DNA from 2 places in the Streptomyces sp. NPDC020379 genome. Region 2 is predicted to be linked to the other one. Evidence: predicted binding sites of a transcription regulator. Region 2 holds the regulator's gene; the other holds the start of a gene.
What was found. The regulator HrcA, encoded in region 2, represses chaperone genes, less so after heat shock. The targets are predictions, from matches to a motif close to TTNGCACTCNGNNNNNCNGAGTGCNAA.

Region 1 (11,831 bases), on a different contig from region 2:
GGAGCTCCGCGCCGAGCTCGCCACCCTCACCACCGAGGCGTTCCGCCCCGAACTCGCGGACATCGACCGGCTGCCCACGCTCGACATCGCGAAGATCATGAACGGTGAGGATGCCACCGTCGCCACCGCCGTCGCCGCGCGACTCCCCGGCATAGCCGAGGCCATCGACGCGATCGCGGCCCGGATGGCCGGTGGCGGACGGCTCGTCTACGCGGGCGCGGGCACGGCCGGCCGGCTCGGCGTGCTGGACGCCAGCGAGTGCCCGCCGACCTTCAACACCGACCCCGCGCAGGTCGTCGGCCTCATCGCGGGCGGCGCGCCCGCGCTGGTCACGGCGGTGGAAGGGGCCGAGGACAGCCGGGAGCTGGCCGCCGGGGACCTGAGGGCGATCGGCATCGGCCCGGCCGACACGGTCGTGGGCGTCTCGGCCTCCGGCCGCACCCCGTACGCCCTCGGCGCCGTCACACACGCCCGCGCGGCGGGCGCGCTCACCGTCGGGCTGTCCTGCAACGCCGGCTCGCCGCTCGGCGCGGCCGCCGAGCACGCGATCGAGGTCGTCGTGGGACCCGAACTCCTCACCGGATCCACCCGGTTGAAGGCGGGCACCGCGCAGAAGCTCGTCCTCAACATGCTCTCGACCATCACCATGATCCGGCTCGGCAAGACCTACGGGAACCTGATGGTCGACGTGCGCGCCTCCAACGACAAACTGCGCGCCCGCTCCCGGCACATCGTCGCCCTGGCGACCGGCGCCTCCGACGCGGAGACGGAGGCGGCGCTGGCGGAGACCGGCGGCGAGGTGAAGAACGCGATCCTCGTCGTGCTCGGTGGGGTCGACGGCCCCACGGCCGCGCGCCTGCTGGAGGAGTCGGCCGGGCACCTGCGCACGGCCCTGCGTGCGGTCGCCGGGGGCTGACCCGCGGGAGAGAATCCCGTTACGAGCGTCCCCGGAGCAAGGGACTTGCCCATGGCCCCAGACGACAGCCACGCCGCCACGGCCGCCGCGCTGCTCCCGCTCCTGGGCGGCGCCGGGAACATCGCCTCCGTCGAGAACTGCATGACCCGGCTGCGGCTGGAGCTCCACGACCCCGCCCTCGTCCGGGGCGAGGCGCTGCGGGCGCTGCCGGGCGTGCTGGGCGTGGTCGAGGACGGGCGGGCGTACCAGGTCGTGCTGGGCCCGGGGGCCGTCGCCCGGGTGGCGCCCGAGCTGACCCGGCTGAGCGCGGCCGCGCCGGTCACCGCCGAGGCCCTGGCCGAGCGGGGCGCGGCGATCCGCGCCGGCCGCGCCGAGCGCAACGCCACCCCGGGCAAGCTCTTCCTGCGCCGGATCGCGGCCGTCTTCGTGCCGCTGATCCCGGCGCTGATCGGCTGCGGCATCGTCGCCGGGCTCGGCGGTCTGCTCACCAATCTCCACTGGCTGCCCGGCCTCTCGCCCGCGCTGACCGCGATCGCCTCGGGCTTCATGTCGCTGATCGCGGTGTTCGTCGGCTACAACACGGCGAAGGAGTTCGACGGCACCCCGGTGCTGGGCGGCGCGGTCGCGGCGATCACGGTGTACGGCGGCGTCGGCCGGGTCAGCGCCTTCGGGGAGCGGCTGGCGCCGGGCCAGGGCGGGGTGCTCGGCGCGCTCGCCGCCGCCCTGCTGGCGACGTGTGTCGAGAGGTGGTGCCGCGGCCGGGTGCCGGAGACCCTGGACGTCCTCGTCACCCCGACGCTCACGGTGCTGGCGACGGGCCTGGTCACGCTGTACGGGCTGATGTACGCGGCCGGGAAGGCGGCCGCGGCCGTCGGGCGGTGGGCGGACTGGCTGCTGGCCAACGGCGGCGCGGGCGCGGGCTTCGTGCTGGGCGGGCTGTTCCTGCCGCTGGTGATGCTGGGCCTGCACCAGGCGCTGATCCCCGTCCATACGACGCTGATCCAGCAGGAGGGCTACACCGTCCTGCTGCCGATCCTGGCGATGGCGGGCGCGGGCCAGGTGGGGGCGGCCCTCGCGGTCTACGTCCGGCTCCGGCGCAATCTCTCGGTGCGCGGCACGATCCGCTCCGCGCTGCCGGCCGGCTTCCTGGGCATCGGCGAGCCGCTGATCTACGGCGTCTCGCTGCCGCTGGGGCGGCCGTTCGTCACGGCGTGCGTGGGCGGCGCGTTCGGCGGCGGCTTCGTGGGCCTGCTCAACCAGCTGGGCACCAAGGTCGGCACCACGGCCATCGGCCCGTCGGGCTGGGCCCTCTTCCCCCTGCTGAAGGGCAACCACGGCCTCGGCCGGACGGCGGCGGTCTACGCGCTGGGGCTGCTGGTGGGATACGTGGCGGGGTTCGTGGCGACGTACCTCTTCGGCTTCGGCAAGGCGGCGCTCGCGGAGCTGAACGCGCGAACGCCCGAGGGCGGCACCCCATCACGGGGTGCCGCCCTCGGCAGGACGCGAGCCGTTCCCCGCTCACCGGACAGAAGCCGGTGAGCGGCGGGAGGAGTCGGCTCAGAAGTCCATGTCACCGCCCGGCATGCCGCCCGGAGCGGCCGCGGCGGCCTTCTCCGGCTTGTCGGCGATGACGGCCTCGGTGGTCAGGAACAGCGCGGCGATGGACGCGGCGTTCTGCAGGGCGGAACGCGTGACCTTCGCCGGGTCGATGATGCCCTCGGCGATCATGTCGACGTACTCGCCGGTCGCGGCGTTCAGACCGTGGCCGACCGTGAGGTTGCGGACCTTCTCCACGACGACGCCGCCCTCGAGACCACCGTTGACGGCGATCTGCTTCAGCGGGGCCTCCAGGGCCAGGCGCACGGCGTTGGCGCCGGTGGCCTCGTCGCCCTCGAGCTCGAGCTTCTCGAAGACCGCGGAAGCCTGGAGCAGGGCCACGCCACCACCGGCGACGATGCCCTCCTCGACGGCCGCCTTCGCGTTGCGGACGGCGTCCTCGATGCGGTGCTTGCGCTCCTTGAGCTCGACCTCGGTCGCGGCACCGGCCTTGATGACGGCCACGCCGCCGGCCAGCTTCGCGAGGCGCTCCTGGAGCTTCTCGCGGTCGTAGTCCGAGTCGCTGTTCTCGATCTCGGCGCGGATCTGGTTGACGCGGCCCTGGACCTGGTCGCTGTCACCGGCACCGTCGACGATGGTCGTCTCGTCCTTGGTGATGACGACCTTGCGGGCGCGGCCGAGCAGGTCGAGACCGGCGTTCTCCAGCTTGAGGCCGACCTCCTCGGAGATGACGGTGCCACCGGTGAGGATGGCGATGTCGCCGAGCATGGCCTTGCGGCGGTCACCGAAGCCCGGGGCCTTGACGGCGACGGACTTGAAGGTGCCACGGATCTTGTTGACGACCAGGGTCGACAGGGCCTCGCCCTCGACGTCCTCGGCGATGATCAGCAGCGGCTTGCCGGACTGCATGACCTTCTCGAGGAGCGGCAGCAGGTCCTTGACCGAGCCGATCTTCGAGTTGACGATCAGGATGTACGGGTCGTCCAGGGACGCCTCCATACGCTCCATGTCGGTGGCGAAGTACGCCGAGATGTAGCCCTTGTCGAAGCGCATACCCTCGGTGAGCTCCAGCTCCAGACCGAAGGTCTGGGACTCCTCGACGGTGATGACGCCTTCCTTGCCGACCTTGTCCATCGCCTCGGCGATGAGCTCGCCGATCTGGGTGTCGGCGGCGGAGATGGAGGCGGTGGAGGCGATCTGCTCCTTGGTCTCCACGTCCTTGGCCTGCTCGAGCAGCGCACCGGAGACGGCCTCGACGGCCTTCTCGATGCCGCGCTTGAGGGCCATCGGGTTGGCGCCCGCGGCGACGTTGCGCAGGCCCTCGCGGACCAGCGCCTGGGCCAGGACGGTCGCGGTCGTCGTGCCGTCACCGGCGACGTCGTCCGTCTTCTTCGCGACCTCCTTGACCAGCTCGGCGCCGATCTTCTCGTACGGGTCCTCGAGCTCGATCTCCTTGGCGATGGACACACCATCGTTGGTGATCGTGGGGGCGCCCCACTTCTTCTCGAGGACGACGTTGCGGCCCTTGGGGCCGAGGGTGACCTTGACGGCGTCGGCGAGCTGGTTCATCCCGCGCTCGAGACCGCGCCGTGCCTCCTCGTCGAACGCGATGATCTTGGCCATGTGAAGTGGTCCTCCCAGGACGGGGTGGATTTCTCCGGACCGCGCTGGCGCCCGCGACGGACGGCTCACCGGCCTGGCGGTTCCTTGCCCCACCCGGCTGATGGACCTCACCGACGGTCCAAATCTGTCACTCTCACTCGGAGAGTGCTAACGCCAATGATTAGCACTCGACCCCCCAGAGTGCAAGCGATCCGTTCATGAGCGCACCGTTAGTGGCACCGGGGGCACCCCCGGACGAAGTCTGGGGGCGCAAGCGATCCGTTCATGAGCGCACCGTTAGTGGCACCGGGGGCACCCCCGGACGAAGCCCGGGGGCGCGAGCGCCTCCACAGAAGGGCGCCCCTACGGCGTGACTTCCGGGTACACACGGAACGCGCGCGTACGCGCACACATACGCGCGCGAGGGCACACGAAGGGCCCGTACCCCGGTGCGCGGGTACGGGCCCCTCGGCGAGCTGAGTGAGCCGGTGGTCGATGCGCCGAGATCAGACGGCGAGCTTGACCATGTCCGCCTGCGGCCCCTTCTGGCCCTGCGAGATCTCGAACTCCACTCGCTGACCCTCCTCGAGGGTGCGGTAGCCGTCCATCTGGATCGCGCTGTAGTGGACGAATACATCCGCACCACCGTCGACCGCGATGAAGCCGTACCCCTTCTCCGCGTTGAACCACTTGACGGTGCCCTGAGCCATGCCTAACTCCCCTATTACTGGCCCTTGCGCAGGACCGCACTTCGCGGACCCGGGTCAGACCTCACCTCCGGAACTTCTCCCCAGCCGGTGGCAGGGGAAATCCCGGTGGTGTGCGCCGGAACGCGTCGACCGCGGCTGAATGTATCTGCACGGATGCCGTCTGCAACAGGTCACTCGGACGAGAATTCCCGGCGCGGCTGATTGCCGAAATGCGGCGAACTCCGGTGGATCCAGGGCAAGTCGGGCCGGGCATAGCGCAAGCAACCCGACAATTCGCGCACACAGTTCGCGCACAACTTGACGGGTTCTCATATGCGTTCGGCACTGACGCCGGAGGGGGATCGCCCCAACTGTATCGCGCTCAACAGACGGAATCGCCCCGTCCGTTTCACGGCCGGGGCGATTCAGGGGACCTTTCGCAGGAAGCTTGCGTAAAGCTCAGCCGCCGGCGACGGCGGGGATGATCGACACCCCGGCGCCGTCGGGCGTGGGCGTCGAAAGCCCCTGCTCGAAGCGCACGTCGTCGTCATTGACATACACGTTCACGAACCGGCGCAGCTTCCCCGCGTCGTCGAGGACGCGGGCGGCGATGCCGGGGTGGTTCTTCTCCAGATCGCCGATCACCTCGGCGAGCGTCGCCCCCTCGGCCGGGACTTCGGCGACACCGCCGGTGTAGGTGCGGAGGATGGTGGGGATGCGAACGGAGATGCTCATGGGGGTCCTGCCTTTCCGGTATTCCGGTGTCCGGTGAATGGTCGGGTGGGGACATCAGCCGGTGGCGAGCCCGGCGGTGCGGAACGCCTCCAGGGACGGCCGGATGGTCGCGGACGGCCCGGCCGCCACGGCGTCCAGCGTCTTGAGCCCGTCGCCGGTGTTGAGCACGACCGTCGTCAGCGCGGGGTCGAGCACCCCGCGCTCGATGAGCTTGCGGGTGACGCCCACCGTCACCCCGCCCGCGGTCTCCGCGAAGATCCCCTCCGTCCGGGCCAGCAGCCGGATCGCGTCGACGATCTCCGCGTCGTCCACGTCCTCCACGGCACCGCCCGTCCGCCGGGCGATGTCGAGCACATACGGCCCGTCGGCGGGGTTGCCGATGGCGAGGGACTTCGCGATCGTGTCCGGCTTCACCGGCCGCACCACGTCGTGGCCGTCCTTGAACGCGCGGGAGACCGGCGAGCAGCCCGCCGCCTGCGCGCCGAAGATCCGGTACGGCCGGTCCTCGACCAGGCCCAGCGCGATCAGCTCCTTCAGCCCCTTGTCGATCTTCGTGAGCTGGGAGCCGGAGGCGATGGGGATCACGATCTGGTCCGGCAGGCGCCAGCCCAGCTGCTCGCAGATCTCGTACGCGAGGGTCTTGGAGCCCTCGCCGTAGTACGGGCGGAGGTTGACGTTGACAAAGCCCCAGCCCTCGCCGAGCGGGTCGCCGATCAGCTCGGAGCAGAAGCGGTTCACGTCGTCGTAGGTGCCCTCGATGCCCACCAGGTCGCCGCCGTAGACCGCGGCCATGACGACCTTGCCGGCCTCCAGGTCGTGCGGGATGAAGACACAGGACTTGAAACCCGCGCGGGCCGCGGCGGCACCGACCGCGCCGGCGAGGTTGCCGGTCGAGGAGCAGGAGAGCGTGGTGAAGCCGAAGGCGCGCGCCGCCTCGACCGCGATGGCGACGACGCGGTCCTTGAAGGAGTGCGTGGGGTTGCCGGAGTCGTCCTTGACGTACAGCCCGCCGGTGACGCCCAGCTCGCGGGCGAGGTTGTCGGCCTTGACGAGCTTGGTGAAGCCGGGGTTGAGGCTGGGCTTCTCCGCCACGTTCTCGGGTACGGGCAGCAGCGGGGCGTAGCGCCAGATGTTGTCGGGACCGGCCTCGATGCGGCGGCGCAGGGCCTCGGGATCGCCGGTGGGGAGGTCGTACGCGACTTCGAGCGGGCCGAAACAGGCGGCGCAGGCGAAGATGGGACCGAGGTCGAACCGCTCCCCGCACTCACGGCACGAGAGGGCGACGGCGGGACCGAGCGCGACAGAAGTGGTTGAGCTTTCGACAGACTGCACAGCCATGGAGGCGAGGCCCTTTCTCCTCATCTTCCTCGCGGCGAACCTCGCCACGAGACGGAATTGGCACCTTCCCCACCGGGAGCCTCGCGCTTGCGAGACCGGCGGGAGGGTTGCCGGGGCTTCAACGGGCCGTGTCCCTCTGCCCCTCTGGATGAGCGGTATGGCACTGGGCACTGCCCAGGCGTTTGTGCGCGCGGTGACCCCGACATACGACGGCGTTCCGCGTTGTTCAGACTGTAACCGAAGGCACGGACACCCGAGCAGGTCGTCCGTTCCGCGAGATGCGTCACAGGACAACACCGGAGCGAAGGAGTCGTTCACGTGCTGGAAGAGGTGGAGCGCTGGCTGGGCCGGCGGTCCTGGTCCGTCGGAGACCGTCCGCTCGACCAGCTGCTCGCGGCCAAACGGGAGAAGGGCACCACCATCAGCGTGGTGCTCCCCGCGCTGGACGAGGAGGCGACCGTCGGCGACATCGTCGCCACGATCCGGCGCGAACTGATGACGGACGCGGTGCCGCTGGTCGACGAGCTGGTGGTGCTCGACTCCGGCTCCACCGACCGCACGGCCGAGGTCGCCGCCGCGGCCGGCGCGCGCGTGGTGCACCGCGACTCGGTGCTCCCGCGACTGCCCGCCCTGCCCGGCAAGGGCGAGGTGCTGTGGCGGTCGCTGCTGGTGACGCGCGGGGACGTGGTCTGCTTCGTCGACGCCGATCTGCGCGACTTCTCCGCGGACTTCGTCTCCGGCACCGTCGGCCCGCTGCTGACCGACCCGGGCATCGCGTTCGTGAAGGCGATGTACGACCGCCCGCTCGGCGAAGTGGCCGGGCAGGGCGGCCGGGTGACCGAGCTGGTGGCCCGACCCCTGCTCAACCTGCACTGGCCGCAGCTGGCGGGCTTCGTCCAGCCCCTGGGCGGCGAGTACGCGGCCCGCCGCTCGCTCCTGGAACGCCTGCCGTTCCCCGTGGGCTACGGCGTGGAACTGGGCCTCCTGGTCGACGCCCTCCACACCGTCGGCCTGGACGCCCTGGCCCAGGTCGACGTGGGCGTCCGCGTCCACCGCCACCAGGACGGCCGCGCGCTGGGCCGGATGGCCGCGGCCATCTACCGCACGGCACAGCTGCGCCTGGCCCGCGGCCACCTGGTGCGGCCGTCCCTGACCCAGTTCGAGCGTACGTCCGAGGGATTCGTCCCTCGGACGTACGCGGTGGACACGGAGGAGCGGCCGCCGATGCGGGAAATCCCGGAATACGCGGCACGGGACGCGGCGTAGGGGGCCTTTTTCCCAGCCCCGCCCCTTCCCGGCTGCGTCTGATGTGCGGGGAGGGGCGGGGCTGGGGAACAAGCCCGCCGCAGGCGCCAGCCCGTCCGCACCCGCACCCCGGCCCCGACAAACGTTTGAACGACCGGCGGCCAGGCAAGGCTGGCCACATGGTCGTTGAGCACATGCAACCGCACACGCACACCGCACAGATCGTCGTCGCCTCCAACCGCGGCCCGGTCTCGTACAAGCTGGTCGACGGCGAGCTGACCGCCGGCCGGGGCGGTGGCGGCCTCGTCTCGGGGCTCAGCGCCATAGACCGCGACGCCGGCGCCGTGTGGGTGTGCGCGGCCATGGGCGAGGGCGACCGCGAGGCGGCGCGGCGCGCGGGCCGCAGGCTCGACACCGAGGACACCGGCGGCCACCGGGTGCGCATGCTGGACGTCGACCCGGACACCTTCGCCGCCGCCTACAACGGCATCGCCAACTCCGTGCTGTGGTTCGTCCACCACATGCTCTACGAGACGCCCCTGGCACCCGTCTTCGACGCGGACTTCCGGCGGCAGTGGGCGGCGTACGAGGCGTACAACGCGGCCTTCGCGGACGCCCTCGCCGAGGAGGCCGCGCAGGGAGCCGCCGTGCTCGTGCAGGACTACCACCTCACGCTGGTGCCGGGTCTGCTCCGGGAGCGCCGTCCCGACCTGCGGATCGGCCACTTCTCGCACACCCCCTGGGCCCCGCCGGACTACTACCGGCTGCTGCCGGACGACATCGCCGAGCGGGTGCTGCGCGGCATCCTCGGCGGGGACCGCGCGGCCTTCCTGACCGAGCGCTGGGCGGACGCGTTCGCCGACTGCTGCGAGAAGGTCCTGGGGGCTGAGGTCGTCCGCGGCACGGGCGGGACGGCGGTGCTCTTCGAGGGCCGGACGACCCGGCTCGGCGTGCACGGCCTCGGCGCCGACGCGGACTTCCTGCGGGAGCGCGCGCACCGCGCGGACGTCGAGGAGCGGATGGCCGCGCTCCGCGCACAGCTCGGCCCGGACCGCAAGGCGATCGTGCGCGTCGACCGCACCGAGCTGTCCAAGAACATCGTGCGCGGCCTCCACGCCTACCGCCGGCTGCTGGAGGACCACCCGCAGTGGCGGGGCAAGGTGGTGCACATCGCCTTCGCGTACCCCTCCCGGCAGGATCTGAAGGTCTACCGCGCGTACACGGCGGAGGTCGAGCGGGTCGCCCGGGAGATCAACGCGACCTTCGGCACCGCGGCTTGGGAACCGGTCTCCCTGCACGTCAAGGACGACTTCGCCCGCTCGCTCGCCGCCTACCGCCTGGCGGACGTCGCGCTCGTCAACCCCATCCGCGACGGCATGAACCTGGTCGCCAAGGAGGTCCCCGTCGTCTCCGACCACGGCTGCGCTCTCGTCCTCTCCCGGGAGGCGGGGGCGGTGGCGGAGCTGGGGGACGACGCGCTCGTGGTCAACCCGTACGACGTGGAGGCCACGGCGTCGGCTCTGCACACGGCTCTCCTGATGGACCCGTCGGAACGGGCGTCGCGCACGAAGCGGCTTGCCGCCGCGGCGGTGGCGCTCCCTCCGGCACGCTGGTTCCTGGACCAGCTGGCCGCGCTGTAGTCGCCTGGGCTACGGGCCCCGGACCCCCGCAACACGCTTCGCGCGTTGTCCTCGAACTCCCCCAGCCACCTCCCCAGAGGTGCCCCCACGGGCTGAATGTGCCGGCTACGGTCTGCGAAATCCAGCCCGTTGGGGGCTCCCCCAGACGGAGTCCGGGGGAGGCAACGGACCGGTAGCCGGGGGGGCTGGGGCGCGCCCCCACGCGGCGGAGCCGCACATCAGATGCACGCGGGAAGGGGCGGTAGGGGAAAAAGCCCGCTGCGGGCGCCGGCCGCCCCGCACCCACCCCCCGCGCACACCCCGGAGCAAACACCCGGCCAGCCTTCGGCAAAGTGCTTCGGGCCGCCGCCTGCCCCGCCCCGCCCCCGGGTAACCATGAGGCCATGCAGATCGCCCCACCCCGAGCCGCCACCGCCCTCGCGGCCGTCGCCCTCGTCGCAGCCGCACTGACCACCGGCTGCTCCTCCGACTCCGGGAGCAAGAGCTCCGACGACACCAAGAACGCCAAGTCCGGCGCCTCCCCCTCCACTTCGGCCACAGGGTCGTCCGCGCCCGCCGCGGGAGACGGCGCCATACCCGTGGGCCCGGGCCCCCAGCCCGCGTACACCGTGCAGAAGCAGCCCGCGGAGGGCAGCTGTCACTACCAGTACACCTCGGCCAAGGAGCCCCTGCCCGACCCCAAGTGCACGCCCGGAGCGACGAATCCGAAGGTCACGCAGGCGACAGTGAAGACGACGATCTGCCGCAGCGGCTACACCAAGGACATCCGGCCGCCGGTCGGCATCACCAGCCGCGAGAAGACCGCCAACGCGGCCTCGTACGGCTACAAGGGCTCGTTGAAGGACTACGAGTACGACCACTTGATCAGCCTCCAGCTCGGCGGCGACCCCAACGACCCGCGCAATCTGTGGGTCGAGCCGCCCTCCCCCGGCCACAAGCCGGGCGCGGGGCCCAACAACCCCAAGGACGTGGTCGAGACCAAGCTCAAGACCGCGATCTGTGCCGGCAAGGCGGATCTCGTCAAGGCGCAGCAGGCGATCGCCCACGACTGGACGACGGCGCTGAAGACCCTGGGCCTGCCGGAGAAGGCGGCCAAGGGTGACCCGACCGCCGCCAAGGACCCGGACGACGAATGAGGTTCAGCCGGTAGGCAGGCGGTCCGCGAGGGCCGTCAGCAGCTCCACTACGCCGCTCGGGCCGTCCACCACGAGGTCGGCCCGTTCGGCGAGTTCGGTGACCTCCGTGCTGCCGCTGCACACGAGGAGGCCGGCCAGCCCTTCGGCGCGCAGCTCCTCCACGGCGGCGAAGGCCGCGAGGTCGCCGAGGTCGTCACCGGCGTAGAGGACGGCGCGGGCGCCCGTCTCGCGCACGTACTCAGCGAGGGCCACGCCCTTGTCGATGCCGGGCGGGCGCAACTCCAGGACGAACCGGCCCGGTTCGACGATCAGGCCGTGCCGCGCGGCGAGCGCTTCCAGCGGGCCGCGCAGGGCGTCGTAGGCGGCCTGGGGGTCGGCGGCGCGCCGGGTGTGCACGGCGATGGCGCGGCCCTTGTCCTCGACCCAGGTGCCCCGCCAGGCGCCAGACCGGTCGAGCTCCCCGGGCAGCGCGGCCTGCACGGCCGCGACGCCCGGGTGCGGGGCGGGGGCCTTGACGGTGCCGGTGACGGCGTCCCAGCGCTCGGCGCCGTAGTGGCCCAGCACGACGAGGTGTTCCAGCCCCGGGACTCCGGCGAAGCCGCCGTAGCGCACGGCCACGCCCGCCGGGCGGCCGGTGATCACGGCGACGGAGCGCAGCGCGGGCGCGAGGCGCGCGAGCGCGGGCACGGCGCCTGGGTGGGCGCGGGCCTGCTCGGGGTCCGGGACGATCGGGGCGAGCGTGCCGTCGAAGTCCAGCGCGACGACGCTCTTGTCCGGCGCGGCGAGCAGCTCGGCGAGGCCGTGGCGGCCGGCGCGGCTGCGGGGTTCGGGGAGTGGATGACTGCCCATGGGACGACCCTACTGTCCCGGAGCGCCGGAGGGGCTCGAACGTACGACTGGGACCGGCCCGGTCAGCGCCGTTCCCGCCGTGCTTCGCGCAGCCGCCGGAGGCGGTTGACCGTCACCGGGTCGT
Region 2 (11,831 bases):
CGCGACGGCACCTTCTACGAGTCACGGGTCCCCGAAGCAGCTGTCGCATGACCAGCCCAGGCTTGACGAAGGACATAGAGGCACCCCCCCGCCGTCGCCGGGCCGCCCTACGACCAACGCCCCGTCCGCCCCAGCAGCAGTGCCGTCGCCGCCGTGCCCGCCGTCGACGTGCGCAGGACGCTCGGGCCCAAGCGGTACGGCTTCGCGCCCGCCTCCGCGAAGGCGGAGAGCTCTTCGGGGGAGACGCCGCCCTCGGGGCCCACCACGAGGACGATGTTGCCCGTGAGGGGGAGTCCGGCCGTGGCGAGCGGGGCGCTGTGGCCCTCCTCATGGAGGATCGCCGCGAACTCCGCGTCCGCCAGCAGCGTGCAGACCTGCTTGGTCGTCAGGAGCTCGGACACCGGCGGGAAGCGGAGGCGGCGCGACTGCTTGCCCGCCTCGCGGGCGGTGGCGCGCCACTTACTGAGGGCCTTCGCGCCCCGCTCGCCCTTCCACTGCGTGATGCAGCGCGACGCCGCCCAGGGGACGACCGCGTCCACGCCCGTCTCGGTCATGGTCTCGACCGCGAGCTCGCCGCGGTCGCCCTTCGGCAGGGCCTGGACGACGGTGATGTGCGGCTCCGGCAGAGGTTCGGAGCGGACCGAGGTGACGGCGACGTCGAGGCGGTCCTTGCCCTCGACGGCGGCCACGGTGCCGAACGCGCCCGTGCCCGCGCCGTCCGTCAGCACGATCTCCTCGCCCACGCGCAGCCGCCGCACGGAGACGGCGTGCCGCCCCTCGGGGCCGCCGAGCGGGAAGACCGTACCGGGATAGACGCCCGTGAGGGCGTCCTCCTCGACCAGGAAGACCGGCGCTGTCATGACTCGCTCCCTCGCATTTCACTTCCCCCCGGTCTTGCCCCCGCGTCCCCGTCGCCCGCCAACGCGGCCCGCGCCACGGCCAGTTCGCCGGCCAGCACCTCGACCAACCGCGCGGCCGGCAGCTCGCGGGCCAGCCGGTGGCCCTGGCCGGCCCACAGGTTCATGCCCTGCGGGTCGCCCGCCGCCGCGGCCGCCTTGCGCAGCCCCGCCGTCAGATAGTGCACCTGCGGATAGGCGGCGGGCGCGTACGGGCCGTGCTCGCGGATGAAACGGTTCACCAGGCCCCGGGCCGGGCGGCCGGAGAAGGCGCGCGTGAGCTCGGTGCCGACGAACAGCGGGTCGGTCAGGGCCTGCTTGTGCACGGCCTGCGCGCCCGACTCGGGACACACCAGGAACGCGGTGCCGAGCTGCGCGGCACTGGCGCCCGCGGCGAGCACGGCGGCTATCTGGGCGCCGCGCATCAGGCCACCCGCGGCGATCATGGGGATGCGTACGGCCTCGCGGACCTCGGCCAGCAGCGCCAGCAGGCCGACGCCGGCGCCCGCGCCGTCGAGGTGCGGGTCGTCGCGGTGGGTGCCCTGGTGGCCGCCCGCCTCGATGCCCTGGACGCACACCGCGTGCGCGCCCGCCAGCTCGGCGGCCCGCGCCTCGGCGGCGGAGGTGACGGTGACGACGGTGACCGTACCGGCCTTGGCCAGCGCTTCCAGCGCGGCGGCGGACGGGCAGCCGAAGGTGAAGGAGACCAGCGGGACCGGGTCGTCGAGGAGGATCGCGAGCTTCGCCTCGTACGCGTCGTCGCCACCCTGGCACCAGTCGCCGAGCGGCGTCTCGTACCAGGTGGCCTCGCCCGCGAGCTGCTCGGCGTACACCTCGACGGCGGCCGGGTCGGCGGCGGGGGGCTGCGGCATGAACAGGTTCACGCCGAAGGGCGCGGCCGTGCGGGCGCGGAGCTGCTTGATCTCCTCGTACATCGCGGCCGGGGTCTTGTAGCCCGCTGCCAGCGATCCGAGGCCACCGGCCTCGCAGACGGCGGCGGCGAGCGGCGGCCCGGAGGCGCCGCCGGCCATGGGGGCTTGCACGATGGGGTGCCGGAGCAGGTCCGTCAGCACGGCGTCACCCCGGGTGTCGATGGCCATGACCACATCGTGTCACACGCGGATAGCCCCGGCGGGCGGGCTGTGGACGACGGTGGTTCCCGACCGCGGGGTGTCCGCGAACGCCGGATGGGCCGGATCGCTCCAGCCCATCCGTCCGTGCGTACTTCACGCGGCCTGGCGCCCGTTGAACGCGTCCTTCAACCGCGAGAACAACCCCTGCTGCCCCGGCTTGAACTCACCCAACCGGGGAACAACCCCCGGCCCAGCGCCTACCGCCCGTTGAACGCGTCCTTCAGGCGCGAGAACAACCCCTGCTGCCCCGGCTTGAACTCGCCCATCGGGCGCTCCTCGCCACGCAGCTTCGCCAGCTGGCGGAGGAGGTCCTCCTGCTGGGGGTCGAGCTTGTTGGGCGTGATCACCTCGACGTGGACCACGAGGTCACCACGGCCGCCGCCCCGCAGGTGCGTGACACCGCGCTGGTGCAGCGGGATCGACTGGCCGGACTGCGTGCCCGGGCGGATGTCGATCTCCTCGACGCCGTCCAGGGTCTCCAGCGGCACCTTCGTGCCGAGAGCCGCGGCCGTCATCGGGATGGTGACCGTGCAGTGCAGGTCGTCGCCGCGCCGCTGGAAGGTCGGGTGCGCGGTCTCGTGGATCTCCACATAGAGATCGCCGGCGGGGCCGCCGCCGGGGCCGACCTCGCCCTCGCCCGCCAGCTGGATGCGGGTGCCGTTGTCGACACCGGCCGGGATCTTGACCGTTAGCGTGCGGCGCGACCGGACGCGGCCGTCACCGGCGCACTCCGGGCACGGGGTCGGCACCACGGTGCCGAAGCCCTGGCACTGCGGGCAGGGCCGCGAGGTCATGACCTGGCCGAGGAAGGACCGGGTGACCTGCGAGACCTCACCACGGCCGCGGCACATGTCACAGGTCTGCGCGGAGGTGCCGGGGGCCGCGCCCTCGCCGCTGCACGTGGTGCAGACGACGGCGGTGTCGACCTGGATCTCCTTGGTCGTGCCGAACGCGGCCTCGCTGAGGCTGACTTCGAGCCGGATCATGGCGTCCTGGCCACGGCGGGTGCGCGAGCGCGGACCGCGCTGCGAGGCCTGGCCGAAGAAGGCGTCCATGATGTCGGAGAAATTGCCGAAGCCCGCGCCGAAGCCGCCGGCGCCACCCCCGCCGCCGCCGTTCGCGGAGAGCGGGTCGCCGCCGAGGTCGTAGACCTGCTTCTTCTGCGGGTCCGAGAGCACCTCGTAAGCGGCGTTGATCTCCTTGAACCGCTCCTGCGTCTTCGGGTCCGGGTTCACATCCGGGTGCAGCTCACGGGCGAGGCGGCGGAATGCCTTCTTGATCTCGTCCTGCGAGGCATCACGCCGTACGCCCAGGACCGCGTAGTAGTCCGTGGCCACTTACGACTCCGCCAGGATCTGTCCGACGTAACGTGCCACTGCGCGTACCGCTCCCATCGTTCCGGGGTAGTCCATGCGGGTCGGTCCGACCACGCCGAGTTTGGCGACTGCCTCGTCGCCCGAACCGTAGCCGACGGCGACGACGGATGTGGAGTTCAGGCCCTCGTGAGCATTCTCATGACCGATGCGCACCGTCATGCCCGAGTCCTTGGCCTCGCCGAGCAGCTTGAGCAGCACCACCTGCTCCTCCAACGCCTCCAGCACCGGCCGGATCGTCAGCGGGAAGTCATGCCCGAAGCGGGTGAGATTGGCGGTGCCGCCGATCATCAGCCGCTCCTCGGTCTCCTCGACCAAGGTCTCCAGCAGGGTCGCGAGGACCGTCGAAACGGTTCCTCGGTCCTCCTGCTCGAAGGACTCGGTGAGGTCCTGCACGAGCTGCGGCACATCCGCGAACCGGCGGCCCACGACCCGGCTGTTGAGCCGCGCGCGGAGATCCGCCAGCGAGGTCTCGCCGATCGGCGCCGGGCAGTCGACCATGCGCTGCTCGACCCGGCCGGTGTCCGTGATCAGCACCAGCATCACCCGTGCGGGGGCCAGCGAGAGCAGCTCCACGTGTCGCACGGTCGAGCGGGTCAGCGAGGGATACTGCACCACCGCGACCTGCCGGGTCAGCTGCGCGAGCAGCCGCACCGTACGGCCCACGACGTCGTCGAGGTCGACGGCGCCGTCGAGGAAATTGTGGATGGCGCGCCGCTCCGGCGTCGACAGGGGCTTGACGCCCGCGAGCTTGTCGACGAAGAGGCGGTAGCCCTTGTCGGTCGGGATGCGGCCGGCGCTCGTGTGCGGCTGGGCGATGAAGCCCTCGTCCTCCAGCGCGGCCATGTCGTTGCGCACGGTCGCCGGGGACACGCCGAGGCGGTGCCGCTCGGTGAGGGCCTTGGAGCCGACGGGCTCCTCGGTGCCCACATAGTCCTGGACGATGGCGCGCAACACCTCGAGCCTGCGTTCGCTCAGCACCGCGCACCTCCAGTCCAGCCGTCTTACGGGGTCCTTCCCTGGCACTCCATGGTCACGAGTGCCAGATCCCTTCAGCCAGTGTACGGCCGTGCACCGCGGCGAGGGCAAGAGCGGTCCCGCCGTGCGCCCGCACACACCGCCGCCGCACGCCCGTCGGGCGGGCAACCGTACCGCGCTCCGGCTAGCGTCCGGGTATGGAGAGCCATGAGGGGACAGCCCGTTGGGAGCGGCTCGCGCCAGGGGTCGCGCGCCGCAGAATGCCCGTGTGGGACGCCACGATCGGGGTGATCGCGGGCCCGGCGGCCGTCCTGCTCGTCGACACCGGGGCGACGGTGGGCGAGGGCGCGGAGGTCCGGCGGGAGGTGCGGGAGCTCGTCGGCCGTGACGTGACACACATCGCTCTGACGCACCCCCACTTCGACCACGTCTTCGGCACGGCGGCGTTCTCCGGGGTGGAGGTGTACGGGGCGGTGGGGCTCGCTGGCGTCCTCCTCCGCGAGCGCGAGGAGCTCGCGCGGGACGCCGTGCGGCACGGCGTCGACCCGACAGCCGCCGCGGAGGCCGCGGACCTGCTCGTACGGCCCCGCCACCCGGTCTCCGGCGAGCTCACGCTCGACCTCGGCGACGGGCGGCAGGCACTGCTGGCCAACGTGGGTCCCGGCCACACGGCGCACGACCTGGCGGTGCTGGTGGCGGGGGCGGACGGGGCGCCGGAGATCGTCTTCTGCGGTGACCTGGTCGAGGAGTCGGGCGATCCGCAGGCGGGCCCGGACGCGCTCCCCCGGCAGTGGCCGGCCGCGCTGGACCGGCTGCTGGCGCTGGGGGGCGCGGACGCGGTGTACGTACCGGGGCACGGGGCCGTGGTGGACGCGGCGTTCGTGCGGGAACAACGTGACGCGTTGGCGGCGCGGTTCGGCGTGTCGTGAGGCGGGGGTGAGGTGGGGGGTGAGGTGTGCCGCGACGTCCGGATCTTGATCCACAATGGCGCGCGTGCGCGGCAGAGGCTGCACACCCCCGGGGGAGGACCCCCGGACCCCCGGCCGCGGACACCCGCCGCTCTCGCAGAATGGTCGCCATGCGCAGCAGAGAATACGGTCCCGATCTCACCCCTCCGTGGAAGCGTCAGCAGCCCGCACCCGAGGTGGGCGCCGAGCCCGATCTCGTGGTCGAGGAGGTCACCACCGGCTTCTGCGGGGCGGTGATCCGCTGTGAGAAGACCGCGCAGGGGCTCACGGTCACCCTGGAGGACCGGTTCGGCAAGCACCGCGTCTTCCCGATGGAGCCGCGCGGGTTCCTGCTGGAGGGGCGCGTGGTGACGCTCGTGCGCCCGGCGGCCGCGAACACGCCGCAGGGCCCGGCCCGTACGGCCTCCGGCTCGCTCGCCGTCCCCGGAGCGCGGGCGCGGGTGGCTCGCGCGGGGCGCATCTACGTCGAGGGCCGCCACGACGCGGAGCTCGTGGAGCGGGTGTGGGGCGACGACCTGCGGATCGAGGGCGTGGTGGTGGAGTATCTGGAGGGCATCGACGACCTCCCGGCCATCGTGCGGTCCTTCGCGCCGGGGCCGGACGCGCGGCTGGGCGTCCTGGTCGACCACTTGGTGCCGGGCTCGAAGGAGTCGCGGATCGCGGCATCCGTCACGGACGAGAACGTCCTGGTGGTGGGCCATCCGTACATCGACGTGTGGGAGGCGGTGAAGCCGGCGTCGGTGGGTATTGAGGGGTGGCCTCGGGTGCCGCGAGGGGAGGACTGGAAGTCGGGGGTGTGCCGGGCGCTGGGGTGGCCGGTGAATACGGGGGCGGCTTGGCAGCGGATTCTGTCGAGTGTGCGCTCGTACAAGGACCTGGAGCCGGAGCTCCTCGGGAGGGTTGAGGAGCTGATCGACTTTGTGACGGTGGTCGATTAGGCGCTGGGAAAGCTGTGCAGCATGGAAGTGTCCAAGGTCAGGTCGAGCGCCTCAATGGGCAACGATTCCCCGAACTTGTACGTGTTCCGCGTCCGGTAACTCGCTTCCTCGCCGACACCCATGGGGCCGGTGAGGAGGACACAGCTGGACTTGATCGGATCCACGATCAAGTACGCGGGCACCCGCCCGGCCGCGTAGATCGAGGACTTGATCACATAGTCGCGGTGGACGCTGGTCTTCGAAACCATCTCCACGACCAAAGTGACTGCCGGTGCGGGGAGGAGCCGCCCAGGGCCTTTGAATGCTCCGTGCTCGTGCACGACGAGATCCGGCTGCGGTTCGCTTGCCTCGCCGGGGATGGCGATGTCCTGCGTCTGGAGTGGATACCAGCGTTCCAGGGGGATCTGCCGTTTGATGAGCAGAATGTTGATGTTGTGGACCCAGTCGGGCCCTGCCAACATCACAATTTCCCCCCGCAACAGCTCGACCCGCCAGCCCTCGGGAACCTCAAGGTTCTCGAAGGTCGCGATCTTCGTCCGGTCATCCACAGCGGTCATCTCCGTGGTCCTCCACATGCGCCGCGTGACATATAGCGGCAGCCTATGGACAGCGCAGGCGGGCGTGCGGCCCATGCCCGTCAGTTCACCCGAACAGGTGATCAGTCCACCAGATCCCGCACCACCGCGTCCGCCAGCAGTCGCCCCCGCAGCGTCAGGACCGCACGTCCCTGCTCGTACGGCTCGGCCTGGAGCAGGCCGTCCTCCAGAGCCCGCTTCGCGGCCTCCGCGCCGGCCGGGGCCAGCAGGGACAGCGGGCAGCCGTCGATCAGGCGCAGCTCCAGCAGGATGCGTTCCACCCGCCGGTCCTCGTCCGGCAGGACCTCGCGGCCCGCGCCCGGGGAGCGGCCCTCGGTGAGGGCCTGTGCGTAGGCGCCCGGGTGCTTGACGTTCCACCACCGCACGCCCCCCACATGGGAGTGTGCGCCGGGGCCCGCGCCCCACCAGTCCGCGCCGCGCCAGTAGAGCTCGTTGTGGCGGCAGCGCCCGGCCTCGCTCGTGGCCCAGTTGGAGACCTCGTACCAGCTGAAGCCCGCGGCCGTGAGCCGGTCCTCGGCGATCAGATAGCGGTCGGCGTGGACGTCGTCGTCCGTCATGGGGACCTCGCCGCGCCGGATCCGGCGGGCCAGCTGGGTGCCCTCCTCGACGATCAGCGCGTACGCCGAGACGTGGTCGGGGCCCGCGCCGATCGCGGCGTCGAGGGAGGCGCGCCAGTCGTCGTCGGACTCCCCCGGCGTGCCGTAGATCAGGTCGAGGTTGACGTGCTCGAACCCGGCGGCCCGCGCCTCCGCGACGCATGCCTCCGGGCGGCCCGGGGTGTGCGTGCGATCGAGGATCTTCAGCACGTGCTGCCGGGCGCTCTGCATGCCGAAGGAGATCCGGTTGAAGCCGCCCTCGCGGAGCTCCGCGAGATAGCGGGGGTCGACGGACTCCGGGTTGGCCTCGGTGGTGATCTCCGCGCCCTCCGCGAGCCCGAACTCGTCGCGGATCGCGCCCAGTATCCGTACGAGGTCGGCGGCGGGCAGCAGCGTGGGCGTGCCGCCGCCGACGAAGACGGTCTCCACCGGGCGCGGGTCGTCGCCGAGCACCTTCCGCGCGAGGCGGACCTCGTGGGCGAGCGTCTCGGCGTAGTTGTCCCGGGAGGCCAGGGCCCCGCCGGAGCCGCGCAGCTCGCTCGCGGTGTAGGTGTTGAAGTCGCAGTACCCGCAGCGCGTCGCGCAGTACGGCACATGCAGATAGAAGCCGAGCGGCCGCCGCCCGGCGCCCTCCAGGGCGTGGTGGGGCAGCGCCCCGTCCTCGGGCATGGGTTCGCCGTCAGGCAGTACGGAAGGCATGGGTCCATTGTCCGGCATCGGCCGCCGGACCCCTCACCTCCGCCCGGCTCGGGCCTCGCGGGCGCCCGCGTACGCCCCGGCCGGCAGGTCGTCGGTCCACGCTCGGCCTCAGGCCTCGCGGGCGCCCGCGTACATCTCCTCGATGAGGTTCTTGTACTGCCGCTCCACGACGGGCCGCTTGAGCTTGAGGCTCGGGGTGAGCTCGCCGTGCTCGATGTCGAGGTCGCGCGGCAGCAGCCGGAACTTCTTGATCGTCTGCCAGCGCTGGAGGCCCTCGTTGAGCCGCCGCACATAGCCGTCGATGAGCTCCTCGGTCTCCTTGGCGGCGACCACCTCGGCGTACGGCTTGCCGCCGAGGCCGTGCTCGGCGGCCCAGACCATGAGGGTGGGCTCGTCGAGGGCGATGAGCGCGGTGCAGAAGTTGCGGTCGGCGCCGTGCACCAGGATGTTCGAGACGAAGGGGCAGACGGCCTTGAACTGGCCCTCGACCTCGGCGGGCGCGACGTACTTCCCGCCCGACGTCTTGATCAGGTCCTTCTTGCGGTCGGTGATGCGCAGATAGCCGTCCGGGGACAGCTCTCCGATGTCGCCGGTGTGGAACCAGCCGTCGGACTCCAGGACCTCCGTGGTCTTCTCGGGCAGCCCGTGATAGCCGGCCATGACGCCGGGGCCGCGCAGCAGGACCTCACCGTCGTCGGCGATCCGGACCTCGGTGCCGGGCAGCGGCTTGCCGACGGTTCCGGTGCGGTAGGACTCGCCAGGGTTGACGAAGCTGGCGGCGCTGGTCTCCGTGAGGCCGTAGCCCTCCAGGATGTGAACGCCCGCGCCGGAGAAGAAATAGCCGATGTCCGGGGCGAGCGCGGAGGCGCCGGAGACGCACGCGCGCAGCCGCCCGCCGAACGCCTCGCGGATCTTGGTGTAGACGAGCGCGTCGGCGACCTTGTGCCGGGCGGCGAGCCCGAAGGGGACCGTTCTGCTGCCGGTGCGGCGGTAGTTGTCCTGGGCGGCCTTGGCGTACTCGCGGGAGACCTCGGCGGCCCAGTGGAAGATCTTGTACTTGGCTCCGCCGCCCTCGCGCGCCTTGGCCGCGACGCCGTTGTAGACCTTCTCGAAGATGCGCGGCACGGCGGCCATATAGGTGGGCCGGACGACCGCGAGGTTCTCCACTATGCGGTCCACGCGCCCGTCCACGGCGGTGACATGCCCGGTGCTGATGTGGCTGACGGTGAGCACCTTGCCGAAGACGTGCGCGAGCGGCAGCCACAGATACTGCACGTCGTCGGCGCGCACCAGGCCGGACGCCTGGATGGCGCGCGCCATGTAGGCCCAGGAGTCGTGGATCAGGCGTACGCCCTTGGGGCGGCCGGTGGTGCCCGAGGTGTAGATCAGGGTCGCGAGCTGGTCGGCCCGCAGCGCCTTGATCCGGTCCCGCACGGCGTCGGGGTTCGCCTTCAGGTGGGCGGCGCCGCGCCGCTCCAGCTCGGCGAGGGTGAGGACGAAGCCCTCCGGGTCCTCCTCGGCGGGGGTGGCGTCCTCGGCGTCGATCACCACGACGTGGACGAGTCCGGGCAGGTCGGCGCGGTGCTCGCGGACCTTGGCGAGCTGGGCGGCGTCCTCGGCGATCAGTACCCGGCTCTCGGAGTCGGCCAGGATGAAGGCCGTCTCCTCGGCGTTGGTGCTGGGGTAGACCGTGGTGGTGGCGGCGCCGGAACAGAGCACTCCGAGGTCCGCGAGGATCCACTCCACCCGGGTGGAGGCGGCGAGCGCCACCCGCTCCTCGGGGTGCACGCCGAGGTCGATCAGGCCGGCGGCGATGGCGAAGACGCGGTCGGCGGCCTCCCGCCAGGTGAGCGAGGCCCAGGCGTCGGGGCGGCTGCCGGAGGGCGAGGGCACCGGATAGCGGTACGCCTCGGCGTCGGGGGTCGCCTCTACGCGTTCGACGAGGATCGTCGCCACGGAGGGCGGACGGTTCTCGATCAAAGCCTGTGTCTCGGTCACGGCGTCCTCCGGGGCCCGATTCGTTGCTGGTGACTCGCGAGTAACCTTCCAAGCAGTGATCAGACTAGAGCCCGTTCGGCCCTTGCGTAAGGGGCTGTGGACGGCTTGTCGAAGCTGTGACCGGCCGAACGGCCGGACGGTGCCCGCACCCGGTTCGAGCTGCGCCTTCCGGGAACGCGAAGCGCCCGCCCCCACGCGGGGGACGGGCGCTCACGGCCTGCCGGTCCTGGTCCGGCGTGCTACTTCTTGCCCTTTTCGCCGCCGTCGGAGTCCGAGGACAGCACCGCGATGAATGCCTCCTGGGGCACCTCCACGCTGCCGACCATCTTCATCCGCTTCTTGCCTTCCTTCTGCTTCTCCAGCAGCTTGCGCTTACGGGAGATGTCGCCGCCGTAGCACTTGGCGAGGACGTCCTTGCGGATCGCGCGCACCGTCTCACGGGCGATGACCCGCGAGCCGATGGCGGCCTGGATCGGCACCTCGAAGTTCTGCCGCGGGATGAGCTCGCGCAGCTTGGCGACGAGCCGCACGCCGTACGCGTACGCCTTGTCCTTGTGCGTGATCGCGGAGAACGCGTCGACCTTGTCGCCGTGCAGCAGGATGTCGACCTTGACCAGGCTGGCCTGCTGCTCGCCGGTGGGCTCGTAGTCCAGCGAGGCGTAGCCGCGGGTCTTGGACTTCAGCTGGTCGAAGAAGTCGAAGACGATCTCCGCGAGGGGCAGGGTGTAGCGCAGCTCGACGCGGTCCTCGGAGAGGTAGTCCATGCCCAGCAGCGAGCCGCGGCGGGACTGGCAGAGCTCCATGATCGCGCCGACGAACTCGTTCGGCGCGAGGATGGTGGACTTGACGACCGGCTCGTGCACCTCGGCGATCTTCCCCTCGGGGAACTCGCTCGGGTTGGTGACGATGTGCTCGGTGCCGTCCTCCATGTTGACGCGGTAGACCACGTTGGGGGCGGTCGCGATGAGGTCCAGGCCGAACTCGCGCTCGAGCCGCTCGCGGATCACGTCCAGGTGGAGCAGGCCGAGGAAGCCGACGCGGAAGCCGAAGCCGAGGGCGGCCGAGGTCTCCGGCTCGTAGACCAGCGCGGCGTCGTTGAGCTGGAGCTTGTCCAGGGCCTCGCGCAGCTCGGGGTAGTCCGAGCCGTCCAGCGGATAAAGGCCCGAGAACACCATCGGCTTGGGGTCCTTGTAGCCGCCCAGGGGCTCGGTGGCGCCATTGGCGAACGAGGTGATCGTGTCACCGACCTTGGACTGCCGCACGTCCTTCACACCGGTGATGATGTAGCCCACCTCGCCGACGCCCAGGCCGTCGGAGGGGGTCATCTCGGGCGAGGAGACGCCGATCTCCAGCAGCTCGTGGGTGGCGCCGGTCGACATCATCTTGATGCGCTCGCGCTTCTTCAGCTCGCCGTCCACGACCCTGACGTAGGTGACCACGCCGCGGTAGGAGTCATAGACCGAGTCGAAGATCATCGCGCGGGCGGGGGCGTCCTTGACGCCGACCGGGGCCGGGACCTCGGCGATGACCTTGTCGAGCAGCGCGTCCACGCCGACGCCGGTCTTCGCGGAGACCTTGAGCACGTCGGAGGGGTCGCAGCCGATGAGGTGCGCCAGCTCGGCGGCGAACTTCTCGGGCTGGGCGGCCGGCAGGTCG

Region 1: a site for HrcA is predicted at 4,257-4,283, ahead of groL (chaperonin GroEL). Genes of this name have one in related genera too.

The regions. Positions count from the first base shown of each region.
Region 1 is NZ_JBIRVR010000003.1:241,191-253,021, forward strand. Features, by position in the region: gene murQ (N-acetylmuramic acid 6-phosphate etherase) at 1-916, shown strand, start outside; gene ACH427_RS05885 (PTS transporter subunit EIIC) at 968-2,455, shown strand; gene groL (chaperonin GroEL) at 2,474-4,096, opposite strand; gene ACH427_RS05895 (cold-shock protein) at 4,582-4,785, opposite strand; gene ACH427_RS05900 (MoaD/ThiS family protein) at 5,224-5,499, opposite strand; gene thrC (threonine synthase) at 5,554-6,837, opposite strand; SAM riboswitch class I at 6,855-6,992, opposite strand; gene ACH427_RS05910 (glucosyl-3-phosphoglycerate synthase) at 7,156-8,103, shown strand; gene ACH427_RS05915 (trehalose-6-phosphate synthase) at 8,262-9,722, shown strand; gene ACH427_RS05920 (hypothetical protein) at 10,106-10,858, shown strand; gene otsB (trehalose-phosphatase) at 10,862-11,707, opposite strand; gene ACH427_RS05930 (DUF3263 domain-containing protein) at 11,770-11,831, opposite strand, start outside.
Region 2 is NZ_JBIRVR010000004.1:354,124-365,954, reverse strand. Features, by position in the region: gene ACH427_RS08170 (16S rRNA (uracil(1498)-N(3))-methyltransferase) at 108-860, opposite strand; gene ACH427_RS08165 (nitronate monooxygenase) at 857-1,996, opposite strand; gene dnaJ (molecular chaperone DnaJ) at 2,227-3,366, opposite strand; gene hrcA (heat-inducible transcriptional repressor HrcA) at 3,367-4,383, opposite strand; gene ACH427_RS08150 (MBL fold metallo-hydrolase) at 4,578-5,309, shown strand; gene ACH427_RS08145 (DUF3097 domain-containing protein) at 5,459-6,286, shown strand; gene ACH427_RS08140 (Uma2 family endonuclease) at 6,283-6,843, opposite strand; gene hemW (radical SAM family heme chaperone HemW) at 6,945-8,177, opposite strand; gene ACH427_RS08130 (AMP-dependent synthetase/ligase) at 8,286-10,175, opposite strand; gene lepA (translation elongation factor 4) at 10,415-11,831, opposite strand, start outside.